Regions from separate parts of the Rhodoferax sp. RT5P35 genome, predicted to be linked through region 2. Evidence: predicted binding sites of a transcription regulator. Region 2 holds the regulator's gene; the other holds the start of a gene.
What was found. The regulator FNR, encoded in region 2, switches genes on or off when oxygen is low (the NO sensors DNR and NnrR bind a similar motif). The targets are predictions, from matches to a motif close to TTGATNNNNATCAA.
Positions count from the first base shown of each region.

Region 1: the regulator FNR is predicted to act here: its motif matches at 2,285-2,298, upstream of arcD (arginine-ornithine antiporter).

Region 1 covers NZ_JBWMAX010000006.1:7,692-17,315, forward strand. The annotation lists gene speB (agmatinase) at 1-789, opposite strand, end outside; gene AC097L_RS10655 (LysR family transcriptional regulator) at 966-1,889, shown strand; partial or broken gene AC097L_RS10660 (IS3-like element ISKpn18 family transposase) at 1,923-2,091, shown strand; gene arcD (arginine-ornithine antiporter) at 2,376-3,833, shown strand; gene AC097L_RS10670 (arginine deiminase) at 3,850-5,076, shown strand; gene argF (ornithine carbamoyltransferase) at 5,091-6,089, shown strand; gene arcC (carbamate kinase) at 6,086-7,039, shown strand; gene AC097L_RS10685 (efflux transporter outer membrane subunit) at 7,125-8,513, shown strand; gene AC097L_RS10690 (HlyD family secretion protein) at 8,657-9,624, shown strand, end outside.
Region 2 covers NZ_JBWMAX010000004.1:111,271-120,894, reverse strand. The annotation lists gene ccoG (cytochrome c oxidase accessory protein CcoG) at 1-1,013, shown strand, start outside; gene AC097L_RS07205 (FixH family protein) at 1,214-1,471, shown strand; gene AC097L_RS07200 (hypothetical protein) at 1,481-1,693, shown strand; gene fnr (fumarate/nitrate reduction transcriptional regulator Fnr) at 1,710-2,429, opposite strand; gene hemN (oxygen-independent coproporphyrinogen III oxidase) at 2,555-3,931, shown strand; gene AC097L_RS07185 (sulfite exporter TauE/SafE family protein) at 4,065-4,748, shown strand; gene AC097L_RS07180 (metal-sensing transcriptional repressor) at 4,955-5,224, shown strand; gene AC097L_RS07175 (nickel/cobalt efflux protein RcnA) at 5,233-6,354, shown strand; gene AC097L_RS07170 (creatininase family protein) at 6,492-7,310, shown strand; gene AC097L_RS07165 (LysE/ArgO family amino acid transporter) at 7,411-8,043, opposite strand; gene AC097L_RS07160 (HTH-type transcriptional regulator ArgP) at 8,142-9,086, shown strand.

The sequences.
Region 1 (9,624 bases), on a different contig from region 2:
GTTCAGCCCGCGGCAGCCGCGTACGATTTCCAGCGCCTGGATGGAGGTCAGGCCGCCCACTTCGGGGGTACCGGTACCAGGGGCCCAAGCGGGGTCGATGCCGTCGATGTCGAAGGTCAGGTACACGGGGGTGTCGCCGATCTGGGCGCGCACCTCGGCCATCAGCGGGGCCAGCGACCGGTACCAGCACTGCTCGGCCTGCACCAAACGAAAGCCCTGGTCCACACCCCACTGGAAGTCGCCACTGGAATAGCCCTGGGCGCGCTGGCCGATTTGCACCACTTTTTTGCAGTCCAGCAGGCCCTCTTCCACCGCGCGGCGGAAGGTGGTGCCGTGGGCGATTTTTTCGCCAAACATGTCTTCGTTGGTATCGGTGTGGGCATCTACGTGTACCAGCGCCACCGGGCCATGCTTGCGCGCCACAGCCCGCAGGATGGGCAGGGTAATGGTGTGGTCGCCGCCCAGGGTCATGGGCACCACCGGGTAGGCCATCAGCCGGGTGTAGCTTTCCTCGATGATGCGCACCGACTCCAGCAGGTTGTAGGTGTTGATAGCCACGTCGCCCATGTCGGCCACGCTGAGCGAGTCGAACGGGGCCGCGCCGGTGGCCATGTTGTAGGGGCGGATCATCACGGATTCGGCGCGGATCTGGCGCGGGCCGAACCGGGTGCCAGCGCGCAGCGAGGTGCCGATGTCCAGCGGCACGCCGATGAAGGCGGCATCCAGGCCCTCGGCGCTGTCCATGGCGGGCAGCCGCATCATGGTGGTGCGACCGGCAAACCGGGGCATCTCGTTGCCGCTTTGGGGTTGGTGCAAAACTTTGGACACGCTGTAAGACCTTTCCGTGGGGCAACACGGCTGCGTGCTGCAATGGTCCGCACTTTAGCCACTACGGGTTGTGGAAAAATAGCAGTAAACAAATAATCAGTTGCCCGTTTCCATAACTAACAAGGCAAGGTTTACCTATGGCACAAGCTGCTGATCTCAAGCTGTTGCGCATTTTTGCGGCCGTGGCCCGCCACCAGGGTTTTGCCAAGGCGCAGCAGGAGCTGAACCTAACCACCTCGGCCATCAGCACCTACATGACGCAGCTGGAAGCCGATGTGGGCTTCTCGCTATGCCGGCGCGGGCGCGGTGGCTTCGCGCTGACCGCCAAAGGCGAGCTGCTGCTGTCGGAAACCCTGCGGATGCTGGGCGAGCTGGACAGCTTTGCGCTGTATACCCGGTCGCTCAAGGGCGAGCTGGGCGGCACGCTGAAGATGGGTGTGCTCGACACCACGGTGACCGATGTGTCGCTGCCGCTGGCCCAAGCCATCGGGGTGTTTTCCAGCCGCTTCCCCGGCATGCACCTGAGCCTGCTGATCCGCAGCCCCTACGAGCTGCAAAAAGGCGTGCTGGACAACGAGCTGGACATTGCCGTGGGTTTCTTTCCGGCCAAGGCCAACGGCCTGGTCTACCACCCGCTGTACCGTGAGCAGCAGTGGCTGTACTGCAGCGACCGGCACCCCTGCTTTGCGCAAAAGCACATCCTGCCCGCGGTGGTGTCGGAGCTGAACGTGGTGGGCCGCAGCTACTGGAGCCAGACCGAGCTGGGCCGCCACGGCTTCAAACGCAGCGTGGCCACGGTGGAAAGTATGGAAGCCCAGTTGATCCTGATTTTGTCGGGCGGCTATGTGGGCTACCTGCCCGAGCACTACGCCCAATCGTGGGTGGACCAAGGGCGTTTGAAGGTGCTGCTACCCGCCGAATTTGGTTACCAGTCGCAGTTCTCGCTGGCCCTGCGCAGGGGCCGCAGCCGCGAACTGCCACTGCAGGCCATGCGCGAATTGCTGCAGCCTGCGAAAGCGGTGGCACGGCAGTTGGGGTCCACCGGCAGATCCAAAACATGATGCAGCATGTTTTAGGCATCTTGCGCTTATTCCATAAGCACAAGAAGCTACATACAAAACATGGGCCGTAAAGGCAACTGTTGGGATAACGCGGTGATGGAACGCTTCTTCCTGCACCTCAAGATTGGAACGGGTCTGGCAGCGTAACCATGCCAACCTTGCCGAAGTACAGGCCGATATTGCCGACTACATCGTGGGCTTCTAAAACCTGTCAAGCTGCATTCCAAAGCAGAGCAGGCCATCGACTCCACGCACCGAGCCGCCAACCCAGACCTCATTGCAGCAGCGCCGCGATCCACACGACCAGCACAGCCGGCATCGCCGCCATGCAGGATGCCAAGAGCATGTCTCCGGTGACCTCCAGCCCACTGCACTTTCAAAATCAACGCGAAACCTTGACATAGATCAGTCTGCGCAATGGCGGCCTGGGCAACATTAGTACAGGTACCAAATCACCCCCATTACGTCAACGCGAGATATTCCCCCATGAACGCAATCGCAGCAAGCTCGATTCCACAGCCGCGCGCCGCAACGCACGCGCCAGGTACCCTGGGCCTCAGTCTGCTGGTAGCCCTGGTGGTGGGTTCCATCGTTGGCAGCGGCATCTTCGGGTTGCCGCAAAACATGGCGGCAGGCGCGGGTGCGGGGGCCATCTTGATAGGCTGGGGCATCACCGGCGTGGGCATGCTCACCCTGGCCCGCGTGTACCAAATCCTGTCGTTGCGCAAGCCGGAACTGGACAACGGCGTGTACGCCTATGCCCGGGCCTTGTCCGGCGAATACGTGGGCTTCAACTCGGCCTGGGGCTACTGGATCAGCGCCTGGATTGGCAACGTAGGCTATCTGGTGGCCGCCTTTGGCGCGCTGGGCTACTTCTTTCCGGTGCTGGGCGAGGGCAATACGCCTGCCGCCGTGCTGGCGGCGTCGGTCGCGCTGTGGGTGATCCATGCACTGGTGCTGCGCGGCATACAGGGTGCGGCGGTGCTGAACGCCGTGGTTACGCTGGCCAAGGTGATACCGCTGCTGCTGTTCATCGTGCTGGTGGCCATGGCTTTTCAGGTGGATACCTTCCGGCTCGACTTCTGGGGCGATGCCAAACTGGGCTCGGTGCTGGACCAGGTCAAGAGCACCATGCTGGTCACGGTGTGGGTATTCATCGGCATCGAAGGGGCCAGCGTCTACTCGGCCCGGGCCCGTGAACGCAAGGATGTGGGCCGCGCCACCGTCATCGGCTTCTTGCTATGCCTGCTGCTGCTGATGGCGGTATCGCTGCTGTCGCTGGGTATCACCACCCAGCCTGAATTGGCCGCACTGAAAAACCCGTCGATGGCCGGCGTGCTGGAGAAAGCGGTGGGCACCTGGGGCGCGGTAGCCATCACCCTGGGCTTGATCGTGTCCGTCGGCGGCGGCTTCCTGGCCTGGACACTGCTGGCGGCAGAGTCGCTGTTCACCCCGGCCGGCGGCGGTGTCATGCCGTCCTGGCTGGCGAAGCAAAACCCCAAAGGCGTCCCCGCCAATGCCCTGTGGCTGACCAACGGCATGGTGCAGCTGTTTTTGCTGGTTACGCTGTTCTGGAAGGCCTCCTACCTGGCGCTGATCTCGCTGTCTACGGCGATGATTCTGGTGCCGTATCTGTTCAGCGCCGTTTACGGCCTGCTGCTGGCGTGGCGCGGCGAGGGGCCGCGCGCCGCGCAGCACCGCAGCGACATCGCCGTCACCGGCCTGGCCATGGTGTATTGCCTCTGGCTGCTGTACGCCGCCGGGCTGAAGTATTTGCTGCTCAGCGCCCTGCTCTACGCACCGGGTGCGGTGCTGTACATCGTGGCCAAACGCCAGCGCTCCGAGCAGGCATTCACCCCCTGGGAATGGCTGGTGCTGGCGCTGCTGGTGGCGCTGGCCCTGGTTGCCGCCTATCTGCTCAGCATGGGCCAACTCAGCTTATAGATCTGGACAAAACACCATGACAACCCCTTCCAAAGGCTTGCACTCCGAAGTTGGCCGCCTGCGCAAAGTGCTGGTCTGCCGCCCCGGCCTGGCGCAAAAGCGCCTGACCCCCGCCAACTGCCACGACCTACTGTTTGACGATGTGCTGTGGGTGGCGCAGGCCCGCAACGACCACGATGCCTTCACCTCGGCCATGGCAGAGCGCGACGTGGAAGTGCTAGAGCTGCACGACCTGCTGGCCGATACGGTCGCCATTCCCGCCGCCCGCACCTGGCTACTGGACCGCAAGCTCAGCCCCGACTTTGTGGACGCTGAAACCGCCGCGCAATTGCGCCCCTGGCTGGAAGCGCTGCCACCCGCACTGCTGGCCCAGCACCTGATCGGCGGTGTGGCCCGGGCCGAGCTGCCATTTGAGCTGGACGGCCTGCTGGCCCGCTGCGCCAGCCCCGCCGACCTGCTGCTGCCACCACTGCCCAACACCTTGTTCACCCGCGACAACAGCTGCTGGATTGGCTCGGGCGTGGTGCTCAGCCCCATGTACTGGCCAGCCCGCCGCCAGGAAACGCTGCTGATGGCGGCGGTGTACCGCTTCCATCCCCTATTTGCAGGACGCGTCACCGAATGGTGGGGCGACCCTGACACAGACCACGGCCTGGCCTCGCTGGAAGGTGGCGATGTGATGCCGGTGGGCCACGGCGTGGTACTGGTCGGCATGGGCGAACGCAGCTCGCCACAGGGTGTCAGCCAATTGGCCCGGCGCCTGTTTGCGCAGGGTGCGGCCACCCATGTGCTGGCCGCGCAGTTGCCCAAATCGCGTGGCGCCATGCACCTGGATACCGTGTTCAGTTTTTGCGATGTGGACCTGGTGACGGTGTTTCCTGACGTGGTGAATGCCATCCGCGTGCACAGCCTGCGCCCCGGAAAAACCAAGGGCACGCTGGACGTGCGCACCGAGACCCAGCCGTTTCTGGAAGTGGTCGCCGCAGCCATCGGCCTGCCCCGGCTGCGCAGCGTCGCCACCGGCGGCGACAGCTACGAGGCCGAGCGCGAACAGTGGGACGACGGCAACAACCTGTTGGCGCTGGCCCCTGGCGTGGTCATGGCCTACAACCGCAACACCTACACCAACACCTTGCTGCGCAAGGCCGGGGTGGAAGTCATCACCGTACCCAGCGGCGAACTGGGGCGTGGGCGGGGCGGCAGCCACTGCATGTCCTGCCCGATCGAACGCGACCCTATCTAACCAGAGAACCCCCCATGGCCTTCAACCTCCGCAACCGCAGCCTGCTGACGCTGCAAGACTTCAGTCCCGACGACATCCGCTACTTGCTGGACCTGGCCGCCGACCTGAAACGCGCCAAGACGGCCGGCACGGAACACCCCCGGCTGCAGGGCAAAAACATTGCGCTGATCTTTGAAAAAGCCTCCACCCGCACCCGCTGTGCTTTTGAGGTGGCGGTACACGACCAGGGCGGCCACGTAACCTACATCGACTCGGTCGGCTCGCAAATGGGCCATAAGGAATCGCTGAAAGACACGGCCCGGGTGCTGGGCCGCATGTACGACGGCATCGAGTACCGGGGCTTTCACCAAAGCGTGGTGGAAGACCTGGCGCGCTTCTCCCACGTGCCGGTGTGGAACGGCCTGACCGACGAAGCCCACCCCACCCAGGTGTTGGCCGACCTGCTGACCATGCAGGAGTTTGGCGAAAAGCCGCTGCACGAACTGTCGTTCTGCTACCTGGGCGATGCCCGCTTCAACATGGGCTGTTCATTGCTGATTGGCGGCACGCAGATGGGCATGGACGTGCGCATCGCCGCCCCCAAAGAGCTGCAGCCGCCGGCCGCGCTGGTGGCGCAAATGCGTGAACTGGCCCGCAGCACCGGCGCCCGCATCAGCCTGGAGACCGACCCGCTCAAAGCCGTGGCGCTGGCCGATTTTGTCTATACCGATGTCTGGGTTTCCATGGGCGAGCCCGACGAGGTGTGGAAGAAACGCATCGACCAGCTGCTGCCCTACCAGGTCAATGCCGCGCTGATGCAGGCCACGCACAAGCCGCGCTCGCGCTTCATGCACTGCCTGCCCGCCTTCCACAACCTGGACACCGAGGTAGGCCGCCAAGTCCACGAGCGCTATGGCCTGAGCGAGATCGAGGTGACCGACGAAGTCTTCGAGTCCGATGCTTCCATCGTTTTCAGCCAGGCCGAAAACCGATTGCACACCATCAAGGCGGTTCTCGTGGCCACGCTGGCATGAAGATCGTCGTAGCCTTGGGCGGCAATGCGCTGCTGCGGCGCGGCCAGGCGCTGAGCGCCGACAACCAGTTGGCCAATATCCGCCGCGCCGCCACCCAGCTGGCCCGCATCGCCCACACGCACACACTGGTGCTGACCCACGGCAACGGACCGCAAGTGGGTTTGCTGGCGCTGCAGTCCGCCGCCTATACCGCTATGGACAGCGCCGTGGAAAGCTATCCGCTGGACGTGCTCGGGGCCGAGACCGAGGGCATGATAGGCTACCTGCTGGAGCAGGAGCTGGCCAACCTGCTGCCCGCCACGCGCGCCATCACCACGCTGCTGACGCGGGTGGAGGTCGATCCGCTCGACCCCGCCTTTGCCCATCCCAGCAAACCCATAGGCCCGGTGTACACCGCCAGCCAGGCGGCGCAGCTGGCAGCCGACAAGGGCTGGAAGATGGCCGCTGACGGCGACAGCATGCGGCGCGTGGTCGCGTCCCCCCAGCCGCTGCGCGTGCTGGGGCTGGACGCCATCCGCTGGCTGCTGGAACACGACGCGCTGGTGATTGCAGCGGGCGGCGGCGGCATCCCCGTCGCCAAGGGTGCCGACGGCCACAGCCTGCGGGGCATGGAGGCGGTCATCGACAAAGATTTGTGCAGCAGTCTGCTGGCGCGCGAACTCCATGCCGACTGCCTGGTGATCGCCACCGATGTGGCCGCCGTCTACCTCGACTGGGGCCAGCCCAACCAGCGCGCCCTGGGCAAAGTCACACCGCAAGAGTTGGCGCAGCACAGCTGGCCCGCCGGGTCGATGGGGCCCAAGGTGGCGGCCGCCTGCGCCTTCGTCGTCGCCACCGGGCGCCGCGCCGTGATCGGATCGCTGGACGATATCGAAGCCCTGCTGGCCGGCAGCGCAGGCACCCAGGTCCGCCCCGACCCGGTGGGAAAGCCGCCCCGCCGTGATTTATAGAAAAAATGCCTCTAGCGCAGTATCCACCTGCGCTATATGCCATATAAAACATAGCAAATATAAACTGCATAAACACGCCTTGCTGGTGGCGGCCTTGCTTCTGGCGGGCTGCGCGTCGATGGCGCCGCCGTATGCAAGGCCCGCATTAACGGTCGCCGGCCGCTATGGCCTCGACACCGCACCAGACGGCGCGCAAGCCGCAGCCACTGGCTGGCGCGACTACTTCCGCGAGCCCGCGCTGCAAAGTCTGATCGCCCAGGCGCTGGCCAATAACCGCGACCTGCGCGTCGCTGTGCTGCGGGTCGATGAAGCCCGCGCCGCCTACGGCATCCAGCGTGCAGATGCCTACCCCACCTTGGCAGCCCAGGCCAGCGCCAGCCGCTCGCGCACCCCGGCGGACCTGAGCTTTACCGGCAAGCCGCTGCTGGGCAGCCAATACCAGGTGGGGCTGGGCATGGCCAGTTGGGAGATCGATTTTTGGGGCCGGGTGCGCAGCCTGCAAGACGCCGCACTGCAGAGCTACCTGGCCACCGATGCGGCCCGCCAGGCGGCCACCATCGCCCTGGTCGCCCAGGTGGCGAACAGCTACTTGGCCCTGCGCGAGCTGGACGAGCGCATCGCCCTGGCCCGGCAAACCACCACCAGCCGGGCCGAGAGCCTGCGCATCTTCCAGCGCCGGGTAGCAGTGGGTGCGACCTCGCGGCTGAACCTGACGCAGGTGGAGACGCTCTTCACCCAGGCCCAGGCACTGGCGGTTCAGCTGCAACAAGCCCGCGCCAGCCAGATGCACGCGCTCACGCTGCTGGTGGGCACACATGGCGAGCTCACTTACACAGCCGGTTCACCCGGCATGGCGCTGGAGCTGCGTGCCGGCCTGCCGTCCGACCTGCTGCTGCTGCGCCCCGACATCCTGGCCGCCGAGCACCAGCTCCAGGCCGCCAACGCCAACATCGGTGCCGCACGCGCCGCCTTCTTTCCGCGCGTGGCTTTGACCAGCAGCTGGGGCACGGCCAGCGCCGAGTTGGACGGCCTGTTTGCCGGCGGCAGCCAGGCCTGGAGCTTCGCGCCCAGCATCTCGCTGCCGATATTCGATGCAGGCCGCCGCCGCAACAACCTGGCGCTGGTCGAAACCCGCCGTGACATGGCGCTGGCCCAGTACGACAAGGCCGTACAGAACGCCTTCCGCGACGTCTCCGATGCCTTGTCAGCCCGCCGCTGGCTCACCGAGCAGACCGCCATCGCCCAGAACGCCCTGGCCACCCAGACCGAGCGCGCCCGCCTGTCGCAAATGCGCTTTGACAACGGCGCTGCCGCCTACCTGGATGTGCTGGATGCCCAGCGCGACCTGCTGGCCGCCCAACAGCAGCTGGTGCAAACGCGCTACGCCCTGCTGACCAGCCGGGTCAGCCTGTATGAAGCCCTGGGTGGCGGCGCTTTGGAAAACACCACTCTCACAGAACACGGCACGCCATGAACACCGCCCTCACCGTTGCCGCCAGCCCGGCGCCCCCATCGCCCAAGTTGCCACCTCCGCCAGCCATCCAGAAATGGAAACCCTGGTTGGTGACCGTGGCCATCGCAGCCACGCTGGCAGCCGCCGGCTACTTTGCCTGGCAGATGCTGCACCCGCAGGGCCCCGGCCCGGGCTTTGTCAGCAGCAATGGCCGCATCGAAGCCACCGAGATCAATGTGGCGGCCAAGCTCGGCGGCCGCGTGCAAGACCTGCTGGTGGACGAAGGTGCGTTTGTGCAGGCCGGGCAAGTGCTGGGCCACATGCAAGTGCAGACGTTGGAGGCGCAGCGCGATGAAGCCCGGGCGCACCAGCAGCAGGCCGTGACCGGCATCGATACCGCTGTGGCCCAGGTTGCCATGCGCGCCAGCGACCGCCTAGCCGCACAGGCCGTGGTGGTGCAGCGGATGAGCGAATTCGACGCGGCGCAACTGCGTCTGCAACGCTCACAAATTCTGGCGCACGAAGGCGCCTCGTCCGAGCAGGAGCTGGACGACGACCGGGCCCGGGTGCGCAGCGCGCAGGCCGCGGTGGATGCCGCCCGCGCCCAGGTGGCCGCCGCCAGCGCCGCCATCGCTGCAGCCCAAACCCAGGTAACTGCCGCCCGCTCTGCGGTGCTGGCGGCCAGCGCCACCGTGGTGCGCATCCAGGCCGACATGGACGACAGCGCCTTGACGGCACCCCGTGCCGGCCGGGTGCAGTACCGCATCGCCCAGCCCGGTGAGGTCGTGGCGGCCGGCGGCAAGGTCATCAGCCTGGTCGACCTGGCCGATGTGTACATGACCTTCTTTGTGCCCGAGGCCAACGCCGGTCGGCTGGCACTGGGCAGCGAGGTGCATCTGGTGCTGGATGCCGCACCGCAGTATGTGATCCCCAGCAAGATCTCGTTTGTGGCCAGCACCGCCCAGTTCACCCCGAAAACGGTGGAGACCGCCAGCGAGCGGCAAAAACTGATGTTCCGCGTGAAGGCACAAATCGACCCCGCCTTGCTGCAAAAACACCTGCAGCAGGTGAAGACCGGTGTGCCGGGCATGGCCTGGATCAAAACCGACGCACAAGCAGCGTGGCCCGCGGA
Region 2 (9,624 bases):
GCATGCGCCTGGACGGCGGCCCCCTGTCTGCCCACAAGATCGGCAAGAAGTGGGCCAAGCATGCAGTGTGGATGCTGCTGTCACTGTGGACCGGCTTCACCTTTGTGTCGTATTTCACCCCCACCCAAGACCTGCTGCAGGAGTCGCTGCAGCTGAACTTCGGCTCGTGGGAGGTCTTTTGGGGCCTGTTTTACAGCGCGGCTACCTACGGCAATGCGGGCTTCATGCGCGAGCAGGTATGCAAGTACATGTGCCCCTACGCCCGCTTTCAGAGCGCCATGTTCGACAAGGACACGCTCATCGTCAGCTATGACGCCAACCGGGGTGAGCCGCGCGGTGCCCGTTCCCGCAAAGCCGACCCTGCGGCGCTGGGCCTGGGGTCGTGCGTGGACTGCACCCTGTGCGTGCAGGTCTGCCCCACCGGCATCGACATCCGCCAGGGCCTGCAGTACGAGTGCATCAACTGCGCGGCCTGTGTGGACGTGTGCGATGGGGTGATGGACAAAATGGGCTATGCCCGCGGCCTGATCCGCTTTGCCACCGAGAACGGCATGGCCGGGGGCTGGACGGCCCGCCAGATCCTGCGCAGGGTGCTGCGGCCCCGGGTGCTGGTTTACACCGCGCTGCTATGGACCCTGATGCTGTGCCTGGGCATCAGCCTGGCACTGCGCACCCCGCTGAAGGTGGACGTGGTGCGCGACCGCGCCGCCCTGTCGCGCATTGTGGCCGGGGGCCAGCTAGAGAACGTTTACCGCCTGCAGGTGATGAACGCCACCGAATCGCCCCAGCGCTACACGCTATCGGCCCACGGGCTGGACGGGCTGGCCGGATTGGAAGTTGCATCGGAAACCGAGGTGGAGGTGGGTGCCGTGCAGTCGCGCTGGGTGGCGGTGCGCCTGCACATCCCCTATGGCTCGGCCACGCCGGGTTCGCACCCGGTGGTGTTTGACATCGCCAGTGCCGACGGCAAAGACCGCGTATCCGAGAAATCCACGTTTATCGTGCCCCGCTAATTACTCACCCCCAGGCTGCAGTGCTTCGCATCTTTCGCCAACCCCCCTCGAACCGGTTTACCAAAACCGATTCGACACGCAGGGGGCAACACCAGCAGCCGGGCATTGCCAGTTCTGCGGTGTTTCTGGAAAGTGTGCGTTCTGCCCGCATGCTGGGTGGGGAATAGCTAGATGCCTTGTTCACATTAAGGAGAAAGTCCATGTCTGAAAAAACTTCGCAACCCTGGTGGAAATACGGCCACGTGTGGCTGGTCATCTCCGGCCCGCTGATCGTGGTGGTAGCCGCTCTTGTTACGGCCTGGCTGGCCTTCACCCGGCAAGATCCGGTGCTGGCGCAGGACTATTACCGCCAGGGCCTGGAGATCAACAAGACGCTGGCCCTGCAGGGCACCCTGGCCCCAGCCGAGCAAGCGCGCAACCACGCCGCCACGCCCCCCGGCGCGGTGCGGCAGAAGTAGGCGGGCAGCATGGCAGTACAACGCATCACCAGTGTGCTGTGGTCGGGATTTTTGGGCGCTTGTTTGCTGGAGGGTCTGGTGTTTGCGGTGGTGGACCCTAGCAGCTTGCACTGGCTGGGCCAGCCGCTGGACCTGTCACGCCAGGGCGTGTACAGCCTGTCTTTCTTTGCCTTCTGGGCCGTGGCGGCAATGATCAGCAGCCTGACCCTGCTGGTAGGCTAGCCGGTAGGCGCTGCAACTATAAACAGGGCTGAAGATTAACGATGCGCTTCAAGGCCTCGGCATCGAGGATGCGGATGTGGCGCTGTTTGACCTCCACCATCCCGTCCTCGGCAAACTTGGAGAAGGTGCGGCTCACCGTTTCCAGCTTCAGGCCCAGGTAGCTGCCGATCTCTTCGCGCGTCATGCGCAGCACCAACTCCAGCGGTGAGAAGCCGCGCGCATGCAGGCGCTGCACCAGGTTCAGCAAAAAAGCCGCCAGCCGCTCCTCTGCCCGCATGCTGCCCAGCAGCAGCATCACGCCGTGCTCGCGCACGATTTCGCGGCTCATGATCTTGTGCACATGGCGCTGCAGGGCGTTGACCTCGCGCGACAGTTCTTCGATGCGGTCAAACGGCATCTCGCAGACCTCGGCATCCTCCAGCGCCACCGCGTCGCAGGTGTGCTGGTCGTTGACGATGCCGTCCAGCCCGATGATCTCACCCGCCATCTGAAAACCCGTGACCTGGTCGCGCCCGTCCTCGGTGGTGATGGAGGTTTTGAAAAACCCGGTGCGGATAGCGTACAGCGCGGTAAACGCCTCGCCATTGCGGAACAGCGTGGCCCCGCGTTTGACCTTGCGGCGCACGGCCACCAGATCGTCTATACGGTTTAACTCGTCTTGGTTCAGGCCCAGTGGCATGCACAGCTCACGCAGATTGCAGTTCGAGCAGGCAACTTTGATGGCGATAGGGGTCATGCGCGCAGTAGGGGCTTTTGTAAACAACCATTCTCGCCACAAGCATCTGCAGGCGGCTTGATCTAGGTCAAGTAAGGCGTGCGTCCTTCGCGGCACAGTGCATAGATGCAACCAAAGCGCTTTTTATGACCTGTGTTTCGACTGAACTTTTAAAGCGCTTTGACGTGCCGGGGCCGCGCTACACCTCCTACCCCACCGCCGACCGCTTCGTGGAAGCCTTCCGCGGCGAGGACTACGCCCGCGCCCTGCGCCTGCGCCGGGACACCGCCACCGCTCTGCCGCTGTCGCTCTACGTGCACATCCCGTTTTGCGAATCGCTGTGCTACTACTGCGCCTGCAACAAGATCATCACCAAGCGCCACGAACGCGGCGCGGCCTACCTGCAGTACCTGGAGCGCGAAATGGCCCTGCACACCGCCCAGCTCGGCACGGGCCGGGTGGTCAGCCAGTTGCACCTGGGCGGCGGCAGCCCCACGTTTTTGAGCGATGACGAACTGGCCCAGCTGATGGCCCTGCTGCGCCGCCACTTCAGCCTGGCCCCGGGCGGCGAATACGCCATCGAGGTCGATCCGCGCACCGTGGATGCCACACGGCTGGCGGCCCTGGCGGCGCTGGGCTTCAACCGCCTGAGCTTTGGCGTGCAGGATTTCGATGCCGACGTACAAAAGGCCGTGCACCGCGTGCAGCCCGCCGAGCAGGTGTTTGGGCTGGTGGCCGAAGCCCGCCGCTTAGGCTTCGAATCCATCAACACCGACCTGATCTACGGCCTGCCGCGCCAAACACCCACCTCGTTTGCCCACACGCTGGAGCAGATCGTGGCGCTGCGCCCCGACCGTATCGCCCTGTACGCCTACGCCCACCTGCCCGAGCGCTTCAAGCCGCAGCGCCGCATCCTCAACGCCGAGCTGCCCAGCGGCGCGGCCAAGCTGGCCATGCTGTCGCAGGCGCTGGACGCGCTCATCGGCGCGGGCTACGTTTACGTGGGCATGGACCATTTCGCCCTGCCCAACGACGCGCTGGCCGTGGCCAAGCGCCAGGGGCGGCTGCACCGCAACTTCCAGGGCTACAGCACCCAGCCCGACTGCGACCTGGTCGGCCTGGGCGTGTCGGCCATTGGCCGCATCGGCCCCACCTACAGCCAGAATGCCAAGACCCTGGAGGCCTACTGCGACATGATCGACCAGGGCCAGCTGCCGGTGGTGCGCGGCCTGGCCCTGAACCGCGACGACGTGGTGCGCCGCGCCATCATCATGGCCATTATGTGCCAGGGCATGGTGCAGTTTGAATCCATTGAACTGGCCTACCTGGTGGACTTCAAAGCCACGTTTGCCGCCGAGCTGCAGGCCCTGCAGCCCCTGGTGCAGGCCGGCATGGCCACGGTGGATGCCACCAGCATCCAGGTCACCGCCACCGGCTGGTTCTTTGTGCGCGCCGTGGCCATGGTGTTCGACCGCTACCTGCAAGCCGACCAGAACCGCGCCCGTTTCTCACGGATCATTTAGCACACCCCCAGGCTGCAGTGCTTCGCATCTTTCTCCAACCCCCTTGCAGGGGGCAACACCAGCAGCCTGGCAAAGCCAGTTCTGCGGTGTTTCTGGTGGGCGTGCGTTCTGGCTCCATGCGAGAGGGTAAGTAATGACGATGCAGAACTCCCTGGCCTGGACCGCCCTTCTCATGGGCCTGGCCGGTGGCCCGCATTGCGCGGGCATGTGCGGTGCGGCCTGCGCGGGCGTGGTGCGGGTCGCCGGGGCCCGCCAGGGCATGCTGCAACTGCAGGCCGGGCGCTTGCTGGGCTACACGCTGGCGGGTGCGCTGGCCGCCGCTACCGTCAACACGCTCGCCTGGCTGACGGCACCTGCCGCCGCGCTGCGCCCGGTGTGGACGCTGTTCCACGTGGCGGTGCTGGTCTGGGGCGGCATGCTGCTGGTGCTGGCGCGGCAACCGGTGTGGGTCGATGGCCTGGGACGCAACTTATGGTCGCGGTTGCGGCCCCGGTTGGCAGGCCGGGCCTGGGTGTTCGTGGCCGGGGCCGCCTGGGCGCTCATGCCCTGCGGCCTGCTGTACTCGGCCCTGTTGGTCGCATCCCTCAGCGGCGGCCCGCTGGAGGGCGCGCTGTGCATGGCTTTGTTTGCTCTGGGCAGCAGCATCACCCTGGTGGTCGGACCCTGGCTGTGGGTGCGCCTGCAGGTTTGGCGCAGCCCCCAGCGTAAGGAATGGGGCATGCGGGTGGCGGGTGCGTCACTGGCGGGCGTGGCCGTATGGGCCTTGCTGCACGACATGGACCCGCGGGTTTTGGCGTTCTGCCAAAGTCTTCTGTAAATCAAGGTTGTAGAGAAAACCGCAGCATCCGCTCCCGGTCGAGCCAAAAATCCCGCGTCACCTGGGTCCGCTCTGTGTCTTCATCGGCTATGGGGGCGATGCCCGTCGCACAGTGTGGGAATCAATACGACGCATTCCACCAGATGCCTCATGTGTATTTACCCTACAAAAATATCCTATCCAGGGGGATAGGATAATATGTAGGCATGACCATCCATACCTCACACCCGGACATCATCAAACGACTCAAACGGGCCGAAGGCCATCTCAAAAGCATCATCACTATGATGGAAGAAGGCCGCGCCTGTCTGGACCTTGCCCAGCAGCTCCAGGCTGTAGAAAGTGCTGTCGGCAACGCCAAAAAGGCCTTGGTACATGACCACATTGACCATTGCCTGGAACACGCGATCCGCGATGGCATGCAAAACCCGGATGACACCATCCGCGAATTTAAAGCCATCACCAAATACCTGTAAGACAAAAAATGACGAATTTTTCTACTTTGCTGCAGCAAGGCAACGCGTGGTTGTTTATTCCCAGTGCCATCTTGTTAGGTGCACTCCATGGTCTGGAACCAGGCCACTCCAAGACGATGATGGCGGCCTTCATCATCGCGGTTCGCGGCACAGTGGGACAAGCGGTGTTGCTGGGCCTGGCGGCCACGCTGTCCCACACGGCCATCGTTTGGGCCATTGCGTTGGGCGGCATGTATTTCAGCCAGCAATGGAGCGCAGAAACCAGTGAACCCTATTTGCAAGTTGGTTCTGCTGTGCTCATCATCGGCACGGCCCTGTGGATGTTGTGGCGCACGTGGCGGGAGCAAAAACTTGCCCGCCAAAGCGATGACCATGACCATAACCATGACCATGGCCACGATGAAACCAAGCGAATCGATACCGGCCACGGGGTGGTGCGCCTGGAGGTTTTTGAAGACGGTGTACCACCACGCTTCCGCCTATTTCGCGATGGATCGCACGGCCATGTATGGGCAGCTGACCAGGTACGGGTCGAAACGGAACGTTCGGACGGAACGCGCCACGCCTTTGCTTTTGTGCAACGTGACGGTTTCGTGGAGTCTGTGGAAGAGATTCCTGAACCACATGAATTCATGGCCCGTCTACGCCTGGGCCATGGGCAGCACAGCCATGACTACGACGTAGAGTACTTTGAGCACCATCACCACCACGCGATCAAAGACCTGGAGGGGCTGGATGTAGCGGCACCAGGCTACCAGGACCCCCACGAGCTGGCGCACGCCAACGACATCCGTCGCCGCTTCACCAACCAAAACGTCACTACGGGACAGATCGTGATGTTCGGACTAACGGGTGGGCTGATTCCATGCCCGGCATCCATTACCGTGCTGCTGCTCTGCCTGCAACTGAAGAAGGTCACACTGGGTGCGACCCTGGTGTTGTCTTTCAGTATTGGCTTGGCAGTCACGATGGTCATGGCGGGTGCCGTGGCAGCCTTGAGCGTGAAGCATGCATCGAAGCGGTGGAGTGGGTTTGGCGAGTTCGCCCGTAAGGTGCCTTATTTCTCCAGTGCTTTGATTATGGTGGTCGGCTTCTATGTCGGCTACCAGGGGTTGCACGCCTTGCTTTGATGGTGTTCGGTCAAGACAGGGCCAGTCCTATGCCACGCTTCACACCTTCAGCGGCCAATGGGGAACTTCACCCTGGTAGTGCCAGCACCAGGTAAGAATTTGCTGCCGAATGGTGCTTGCCTCCTAAAATCCCGGGCATGCACACTCCACCTCGCTTCTGGGCCGACCTCACCACCCGCGACTTCGCGCAGCTTGACCCGGCCCGCACCGTGGCCGTGCTGCCCGTGGCCGCCACCGAGCAACACGGCCCGCACCTGCCGCTGAGTGTGGACACCATCCTGGTCGATGGCGTGGTGGCTGCCGCGCTGCCGCTGCTGCCGGTGGATGCCTCGGTGCTGGTGCTGCCCACCCAGCAAGTGGGCTTCAGCCCCGAGCATGTGCGCTTTCCGGGCACGCTCACCTTGTCGAGTGAAACCCTCATCCGCGTCTGGACCGAACTGGGGGCCTGCGTGGCCCGCAGCGGGGTCAAAAAGCTGCTGATCTTCAACGCCCACGGCGGCCAGGTCAGCCTGATGGACATCGTGGCTCGCACCCTGCGCACCGAGCACGGTTTGCTGGTCTACAGCGCCAGCTGGTTCAACCTGCCGCTGGGCGATGCGAACAGCCTGTTCAGCGCCGAAGAACACCGCTTCGGCATCCACGCGGGCGACACAGAAACCTCGATGATGCTGGCCCTGCGCCCCCACACCGTGCGCATGGCGCTGGCCCGCAACTTCACATCCACCTCGCAAGACCGCGCCGCGAAGTACCCCATCCTGGGCAACGGCAAAAGCGCCAAGCTGGGCTGGCAGATGCAGGACTACAACCCCACTGGCGCAGCAGGCAACGCCGCCGCCGCCACGGCAGAAAAAGGCCAGGCGCTGGTGGATGCATCGGGCCAGCAGCTGGCGCTGCTGCTGCAAGAGATCGCGGACTTGCCGCTGTCCACATTGGTGGAGCATCCCGACCTGGGTTAAGTATTTCTGGGCTGTTTTTAAGGCATTAAAACAGCTTCTGGCGCATATTTAACCTACGCTAATTGCTCCTATTTTTGACATCAAAAACTGGAGCATTTGTTTACAGCAAACCATAGGCCAGCATGCCTGCCGTGCCCCACATCATCAAGGCCACCAGCCCGTCCAGTGCGCGCCACAGGGCGGGGGACTGCAGGCGCTGGCCCAGAAACAGCGCGCTCAGCCCCAAGCCCACAAACCACAGCGCTGACCCGCTGGCCGCACCTAGCCCAAAAAACGCATTGCCCGGCGTGCCCCAGGCCAGCGAAGCCGTGCCGATCAGCACCAGCGTCTCCACCAGCGCGTGCGGATTCAGCCAAGCCACAGCCAGCGCCGCGCCCACCGCCTGCTGGCGGCTCATGGCCGCCACCGGCTCGCCCACGGCCTGGTGCGCCGCCGACCCGGCGCGAAAGCGGCCCCAGGCCTTCCAGCCGTAGACCAGCAAAAACACCACGCCCCCGCACACCATCACCGCCTGCACCCAGCGCGGCAGGCCACCCAGCTGCGACAGCCCCAACACCCCCAGCGCGATCAGCCCCACGTCCGACGCAATGCTCACAGCCACCGTCAAGCCTACATGCTGGCCACGCAGCCCCATGCGTAGCACATGGGCGTTCTGCGGGCCGATGGCCACGATTAGCGACAGGCTGAGCAGCAAACCTGCAGAAAACGCGGGCAAAAGGAAGAAACTGGACATGGCGGGCTCTCAAAAAGGAATGTCCAAAGTGTCCAAGCTTTGCATAAATTGTTAAAGTTAACTAAATTAAACTTGCATTGCACAAGAAATTTTTAACTATGCTCGATGCCCGTCAATTGGAAGCCCTGGCAGCCGTACTCGAACACGGTGGATTCGGCCCTGCCGCCCAGGCGCTCAACTTGACCCTGGCTGCCATCTCCCTGCGCATCAAGGGCCTGGAAGCCGCAATGGGCCAGCGCCTGCTGGTGCGCGGCAAAACCGTGCGCGCCACCCCGGCTGGGCAGGCGCTACTGGCCCACATCAAACAGCTGCGGATGATGGAGGCCGACCTGTTGGGCAATGTGCCCCGCACCAAAGGGGCGGCCAGCGCCTGGCAAACCCTGGGCGTGGCCGTCAACGCCGACTCGCTGGCCAGCTGGCTGCTGCCCGGTGTGGCCGCCAGCCTGGCCCGCCACCGCCTGCTACTGGATGTGGTGATCGACGACCAGGACCACACCCACGAGGCCTTAAAGAACGGCGACGTGGTCGGCTGCGTCAGCACCCTGGCCCAGCCCATGCGCGGCTGCCTGGCCGAGCCCCTGGGTGTCATGCGCTACCGCTGCGTGGCCGCGCCCGCCCTGGTGCAGCAGTGCCGCACCAAAACCGGTGCCGTGTCGGTACACCGCCTGCTGGCCACCCCCGCCATCATCTTCAACCGCAAAGACGGCCTGCAAGACGCCTTCCTGGCCCAGCACTTCGCCCTCAGCGCGCCACAATACCCCCGGCATTTCGTGCCCGCGGTAGATGCGTATGACAGCGCCCTGGCGCATGGCATGGGCTGGGGCATGGTGCCCGATCAGTTTTTGGCAAACCGCGAGGGGCGTTTGCCGCTGGAGGAGTTGTTGCCGGGGAGTGCGGTGGAGGTGGCGCTGTATTGGCACCATTGGGAGCGGGAGCCGGTGGTGGCGCAGCGGTTGACGGGGGCGGTGAAGGGGGCGGCGGGGGGGGGGTTAACGTTTGAGTTGAGCCGCCCGCGGAGGCAGGACGGTTTTGGCCCAGAATGAAATGATGGACAAAACCGGCCTGCCGGAGCGGGTCGGCTCGAACGAAGGGTTAGGCCTCACCCGTGCCGCCATACTGTTTCTTAGCACTTGTGTTGCATTTCTCATTTATGGCCAACATTGTCTCGGCGTTTGAATAGCTTGAGTAAGACGACAATGGTTGGAATTGAGACGATTGCAAAAACAAGCAGTGGCTTATAGTATGGTTCGAGGTATTCAAACAGAGGTTCTTGCTGATTAATTTGCCCTGGTTCGACTGCACGTAACGTAAAGCCCACAGATTGTGGCGCCAGAAAGTAGAAAGAAATTGAGTAAGCAGCGGCTAGCGCAATTGTGGAAACAATTAGGAACCTCCATGGGCTTGCGAGCGCGTTCCATGTTAGGTATGCGGTCCCGACGGACAGTAGAAGCGGAAATGTAAGTAGAAAGATTAGTTGAAGCATTTGTTCGCGGGGATGTATTTGTTTCTGTGAGGCCTAACGCGATGTACACCGCAAAACCTGCGGTTTAAATCGGCTGCTGAGGTTTAAATCATCCATCG